One region of the Oribacterium sp. genome, then DNA from elsewhere that is predicted to be linked to it. Evidence: predicted binding sites of a transcription regulator. Region 1 holds the regulator's gene; each other region holds the start of a gene.
What was found. Region 1 encodes HrcA, which represses chaperone genes, less so after heat shock. Its sites were predicted from a motif close to TGTTAGCACTCNNNNNNNNNGAGTGCTAACA; they were not measured.
Positions count from the first base shown of each region.

Region 1 (2,276 bases):
GTCAGTATAGGTCTGTAGCGGGGGCACGCTCCCGCTAAGCTCGCCCTGCAGGGGTTCTAAGCTTTTAAAAGACAAAAGCCAAGAACCCGCGGGCTCACATTACCCCCGCTTCCAGACCTATACTGCGAAAAGCTTGCATAAATCATGTTTTTTATAGCATGCTTTTTAAAGAAAGGATTGGGGGAGCTTAGTCTAATATTTAGAGCCAATAAACCTATAAGTCTAAAATTCTATTATTCTATTATTCCAATATTCAATTCCCTTAAGCGCTTCCCTTCAACCACTCTTCCCCGAACAAGGAGGGGCGGATTTCTCATGCTTCCGACTTTTGACATTTGTCTTAGATTCAAAAATTTTTTTCGATTTTTTTAATTTTGCATTTTGGCATATTGATTCTATTACTTTTTTATTCAATGCATTCGGCTCGCTTTCTCGGTATAGGGCTTATGACGGGGGCAATCTGAGCCCGTGGGTTCTAAGCTTTTGTCCTATAAAAGCTTAGAACCCATACGAGGCGAGGTTAGCGGGAGCGTGCCCCGGAATAAGCCCTATACCGAGAAAGCGATACACATATCTTTAGAAAGAGCAGGAAGAAAAATGCGGAAGTCGGAAGCAAAAAATCCGCCCCGCCCTGTTCATCAGAAATTCACAAAGTTCTTCATAAAAATTCTTGACACATCCTTCCATTAGCGGTATATTATGACCATGTGTTAGCACTCAATACACATGAGTGCCAACAAAGCCAAGAAAGGAGGGAAAGAGTTCTGTGGATCAGAGAAAGGTGATTATTCTCACCACGATTATCAAAAACTATTTGGAAACCGGAGAGCCGGTAGGTTCTCGTACCATCAGTAAGTTTTCCGGTTTGAATCTAAGCTCGGCAACCATTCGTAATGAAATGAGCGACTTGGAAGAGTTAGGCTATATTATACAGCCTCATACATCTGCAGGAAGAATTCCCTCAGATAAGGGTTACCGTTTTTATGTAGACCAGCTTATGGAAAAGCAGGAGCGGGCCTTATCCGATGTGAAGAGCTCTATGTTTGCCAGAATGGAACGACTGGAAAGTACCTTACAGGCTTTGGTAAGAAACATTGCCAGTGATACCCACTACGCGGCCTTAGTATCCGGCCCCAGTATGCAGAAGAACAAAATCAAGTTCTTGCAGCTGTCTTTGGTGGAGAAACAGAAGGTCTTATTCCTTCTGATGTTTCAGGGCAATATCGTAAAGACCATTACCTTAGATATTCCGGAGGATTTGGAGCAGGCTGCCATCCTCTCCTTGAACCTTTTGCTAAATGATGTTTTAGCGGGCTTCTCTGTGGAGGAGCTGGGAGAAAAGGATATCCGCTCTTTAATGGATAGAACGCCTTATAAAGCAACGATGGAAACCGTACTTCGGGGAATGCAGGAGCTTTTGCATCCTGAGGAGGAAGAGGTAGAGATTTATACCTCCGGTGCCACCAACATTTTCAAATATCCGGAGCTTACCGATTCGGAAAATGCCTCCAAGCTGATTTCCGCTTTAGAGCGGAAGGAGGAGCTGGCAGGCCTTCTGAAAGATAACGAGTCGGAAGAAAAGGATGGAAGCATTCAGGTCTATATCGGAAAAGAAAGTCCTTTGGAGGACATGGCGGATTGTGCAGTAGTTACCGCAAAGTATCACTTGGGCAACGGAATGCAGGGCACCCTTGGTGTCATTGGACCGAAGCGAATGGATTATGAGAAGGTTTTAAAAACTTTGACAAATCTGATTCAGGATATGGAAAGGAGTTTTTAAATAGAGAAAGGAGAGACTTGTGGCAGAAAATACAGAGCAGCAAGGGATGGAAGAGGAGCTTAATAAGGCTCAGGAAGCATCTGCAGAAGTAGAAAGGGAAGAGAATGCAGAGACCGCTTCCGAAGAGACTTCCGGAGAGGAAGCTGTTGAGAGTTCTCGGTCAGCAGAGGAAGGAAGCTCCGAAGAGAATCCGGAACTTCTCCAATTAAAGGATAAGTACCTTAGAACCTTGGCGGAGTATGAGAACTTTAGAAAGCGCTCCGAGAAGGAAAAGGCACAGATGTTTGAACTGGGAGCCAAAAGTATTATCGAAGCCCTGCTTCCGGTGGTGGACAACTTTGAAAGAGCTTTAAGCCATGTGCAGGAAGAGGAAAAGGATTCCCCCTTCGTCAAAGGCATAGAAGGGATTTACAAGCAGATTCAGAAGATGTTTGCCGATTGTAATATTCAGGAAATCGAGGCCCTCGGTAAGAAGTTTGATCCGGCTTTACACAAT
Region 1 is NZ_DBHIGR010000044.1:29-2,304, forward strand. It holds gene hrcA (heat-inducible transcriptional repressor HrcA) at 767-1,780, shown strand; gene grpE (nucleotide exchange factor GrpE) at 1,800-2,276, shown strand, end outside.

Region 2 (2,276 bases), on a different contig from region 1:
ATACGCTATTCTTTTATTTTATACCCCTTTTTTCTACTAGTGAAAAAAGTAGAGCAGGAAGAACCTGCTCTACTTTTTTTGAGAATTCAAAATAACTTTTAAAGCTTATCGAATCCAAACACCGTTGGAATCTACTCTGTATCCGTCAGGAGTAAGCTTATTCATGTAAAGAGATCCTAAAGGCTGGTTCTCTGCCGGTGCCTGAGCGAAATAGTAGGTATCAAAGTTAATCTTCTGCCATCCGGTTACCATACGTCCGTTAGCCCCGATGTAGTACCACTGGTGCTGACTTACAATCCAACCATAGATTGGTGCACCATTCTCATTGCTTACGAATGACCAAGAACCATCTCTGTTAGCTACCCAGTGTCCGTTGGATTCTGCTACTGTGGTGGTAGATCCGCCATAGCTGGAAACAGCGCCCTCTGCAGCAAGTGCAGGAATTACAGATGCAGTTGCCATGCAAGCAATTAAAGCTGCAACAAGAATATTCTTTTTCATAAATAAACCTCCAAAGCCATTTTTTTTATTCAAGCTACCTTATCATTATACCCTGTCTTGCCACATAAGCAATAAAAAATTCCTTTTATTTTTCTGATATTGTTAATATTTTCGTAATACATTGTTTCTTATATTTTTTCACAAAACTTTCACAGGCTTTTAGCACTCAGTGCTTGACTCTGCTAATAAATTCTCTTATAATAGCCATGTTGTTAAAAAAAGACCTGTGAGGAATAGGAGGATTACTATGAAGTTAGTACCGTTATTTGATAAAGTTGTGTTGGAAAAAGAAAAGATGGAAGAAACCACTAAGAGCGGAATCGTTTTACCGGGACAGGATGATAAGGAAAAACCCGGACAGGCTGTGGTTATTGCAGTAGGTCCCGGCGGTGTTGTGGACGGTAAGGAGATTTCCATGCAGGTGAAGGTAGGACAGCGCGTTCTGTTCTCCCGTTATGCAGGCTCCGAGGTAGAGCTGGATGGAAAGAAGTATACCGTTGTTAAGCAGAATGATATTTTAGCAATCGTAGAGTAAAAGAATCAGGGAATTCCAAGGAGGTATAATATGGCTAAAGAAATTAAATTTGGAGTAGAAGCAAGAAAGGCCTTAGGGGCCGGCGTAGATGCAGTGGCAAATACCGTAAAGGTTACCCTTGGACCTAAGGGTAGAAATGTAGTTTTGGACAAGTCTTATGGTTCTCCTCTTATTACTAATGACGGTGTATCCATTGCCAAGGAAATTGAGTTAAAGGATCCCTATGAGAATATGGGTGCTCAGCTGGTAAGAGAAGTAGCTTCCAAGACCAATGACGTAGCCGGAGATGGAACCACCACTGCAACTGTTTTGGCACAGGCGATTGTGATGGAGGGTATGAAGAACCTGGAGGCAGGTGCTAATCCCATCGTGCTTCGTAAGGGAATCCGCAAGGCTGTGGACGCTGCGGTAGAGAGCATTAAGAAGCAGAGCTCCAAGGTAAAGGGCAAGGATCAGATTGCCAAGGTTGCCGGCATTTCTGCAGGAGATTCCACTGTAGGAGATATGATTGCCGATGCTATGGAGAAGGTTTCCAAGGATGGCGTTATCACTGTGGAAGAGTCCAAGACTATGCTTACCGAGCTTGATCTGGTGGAAGGAATGGAGTTTGATCGCGGATATATCAGTGCTTATATGAGCACCGATATGGAGAAGATGGAAGCAAATCTGGACGATCCCTATGTATTTATTACCGATAAGAAGATTTCCAACATTCAGGATATTCTTCCTCTCTTGGAGCAGGTAGTAAAGACCGGTGCCAAGCTTTTAATCATTGCTGAGGACATCGAGGGTGAGGCTTTAACCACTCTTATCGTGAATAAGTTGAGAGGAACCTTCAATGTAGTTGCGGTAAAGGCTCCGGGATATGGAGATCGCAGAAAGGAAATGCTGAAAGATATCGCCATCTTAACCGGTGGAGAAGTGATTTCCGAAGAGCTGGGCTTAGATTTAAAGGATGCCACTATCGACCAGTGCGGTAGAGCTAAGTCTGTTAAAGTAAGCAAGGAAAAGACCACTATTGTAGAGGGACTTGGTAAGAAGAAGGAGATTCAAGATCGTATTGCCCAGATTAAAGGACAGATTGAGACCACTACCTCCGACTTTGATAAGGAAAAGCTTCAGGAGCGTCTGGCTAAGCTTTCCGGCGGTGTTGCAGTAATCCGTGTAGGTGCTGCTACAGAAACCGAGATGAAGGAGGCTAAGCTTCGTATGGAGGATGCTTTAAATGCTACCAGAGCCG
Region 2 is NZ_DBHIGR010000007.1:15,463-17,738, reverse strand. It holds gene ACO4PX_RS00955 (hypothetical protein) at 106-501, opposite strand; gene ACO4PX_RS00950 (co-chaperone GroES) at 749-1,036, shown strand; gene groL (chaperonin GroEL) at 1,067-2,276, shown strand, end outside.
Region 2: a site for HrcA is predicted at 659-689, ahead of ACO4PX_RS00950 (co-chaperone GroES). Genes of this name have one in related genera too.

Region 3 (2,276 bases), on a different contig from region 1:
TTACGCCGTGGTATACCTCATAACGCTCCTTGATACCTCTTAGGATGGAAATGGTGTCTTCCACATCCGGCTCGTCCACCATGACAGGCTGAAAACGTCTTTCCAAAGCAGGGTCTTTTTCAATATATTTTCTATATTCATCCAGAGTGGTGGCTCCGATACAATGAAGCTCTCCTCTGGCCAGCATGGGTTTTAAGAGATTTCCGGCATCCATGGAGCCTTCGGTTTTTCCGGCTCCTACAATGTTATGGATCTCATCGATGAAGAGCAGGATTTCTCCTTCGGACTTCTTCACCTCGTCCAAAACCGCCTTTAATCTTTCTTCAAACTCTCCTCTATATTTAGCGCCGGCAATCAATGCACCCATATCCAGGGCGAAAATCTTCTTCTTTTTCAAGGAATCCGGCACATCTTCCTTCGCAATTCTTTGGGCCAAGCCCTCTACCGCAGCGGTTTTACCAACCCCGGGTTCTCCGATTAAGCAGGGATTATTCTTCTGCTTTCTGGAAAGAATACGGATGATGTTACGGATTTCCTCATCTCTTCCGATAATGGGGTCAAACTTCTGCTGTCTGGCTCTTTCCACCATTTCATAACCATATTTGTTCAAAGAATCGTAGGTGCCTTCCGGATTGTCGGTAACCACCTTCTGATTGCCTCGAACGGAGGACAGAGCCTGTAAGAAGCCGTCCTTGGTAATATGGAACTGCTTGAAGAGCTCCTGAATCTTCTTGTCTCCATCCTTCAAGAGAGCTAAGAAAAGATGCTCTACGGAAACATATTCATCTCCCATGGCTTTCGCATGGTCTTCCGCATTCATCATGACCTTATTGGCGTCCTGGGAAAAATACTGCTGTCCCCCGGAAACCTTAGGCAGGCTGTTAATCTTCTCTTCCAGCGCTCTCTTAAAGTCTTCTACCGGAACTTCCATCTTTTCCAGAAGCTTTTCAATCAGGCTGTCTTCAATGTCTAACAAACTATATAAAATATGAAGCTGTTCAATGGCTTGATTGCCGTGGTCCATGGCAATCTTTTGGCTGTTGTTGATACTTTCAACGGATTTTTGGGTAAAACGATTAATGTTCATAGGAGTACCTCCTTTATTTTCCTCAAGATAGCTCCATTATACTCTCGTTGTTAGCACTGTCAAGTTGTGAGTGCTAATTCTTTTGTGATTTTTTTGTGAACCAAATTTCACTTGCTTTTTTTCCCAAGTCCCACTATACTATCCCCGTTATATATTTCATAAGGGAGTAACAAGAGCCTAGCTCGTGGATATCAACATTGCATGCAGGAAACTGCTGGTATCTACTGAAAATGTGAGACTTATGCAACCCAGTTTTTCTGAGTGGCATAGGTCTCTTTTTATTCTATGAAGAGCGCCGACCTACGACAGACTATCTCATTTTTAGAAGCGATCGGATTCTTGCCTCTTATGAAAACCTAGGGAGAAAGGGTAAAGGAAAATGAAGGATCAAAACATGGAACAGAAAAGCACAAGAAAAGTATGGCAGGACAAGGCTTATCAAATGGAAATTCCGGAGCTGCTGAGAGCCGTGGAAAGTCCGGTGGAAACAGGTCTGTCCTCCGTTGATGTAGCCAAAAGGCAGGCGGAGTACGGCAGTAATGCTCTGGAAGTGGAGAAGCATTCTTCTCTATTAGAAAAATTTATAGAGCAATTTAAAGATTTTATGATTATCATTCTTTTGGCTGCCGCCGCAGTATCCCTCTTTGCCAGCCATGAGTGGCATGATGCGGTGATTATCCTATTGGTGGTGGTTTTAAATGCCATTATGGGAGTTATTCAGGAGGCAAAGGCGGAGGAAGCCATTGATGCCTTAAAGGAAATGGCTTCTCCGGATGCAAGAGTTCGCCGAAACGGCAATGTGGAAACCATCAAGTCCCATGAGCTGGTACCGGGAGATATTGTACTTTTGGAGGCAGGGGATATTGTTCCTGCGGATATGCGTTTGCTGGAAGCCAACTCCCTGAAGGTAGAGGAGGCGGCTCTTACCGGAGAATCCGTTCCCGTGGATAAGGACATTGCCCCCATTACTTTGGAGGATGCGGGAATCGGCGACCGAAAAAACATGGTTTACTCCGGCACCAATGTAACCTATGGTCGTGCCGTAGCCGTGGTAACCGCCATCGGTATGGACACGGAGGTGGGTCATATCGCCAATATGCTGGCCCATGCGGAAAAGACCAAGACCCCTTTACAAAGGGATCAGGATCGTTTGGGAAAGAGCTTAACCATTATGATTTTGGCCATTGCC
Region 3 is NZ_DBHIGR010000024.1:6,427-8,702, forward strand. It holds gene clpB (ATP-dependent chaperone ClpB) at 1-1,087, opposite strand, end outside; gene ACO4PX_RS02640 (cation-translocating P-type ATPase) at 1,467-2,276, shown strand, end outside.
Region 3: a site for HrcA is predicted at 1,136-1,166, ahead of clpB (ATP-dependent chaperone ClpB). Genes of this name have one in related genera too.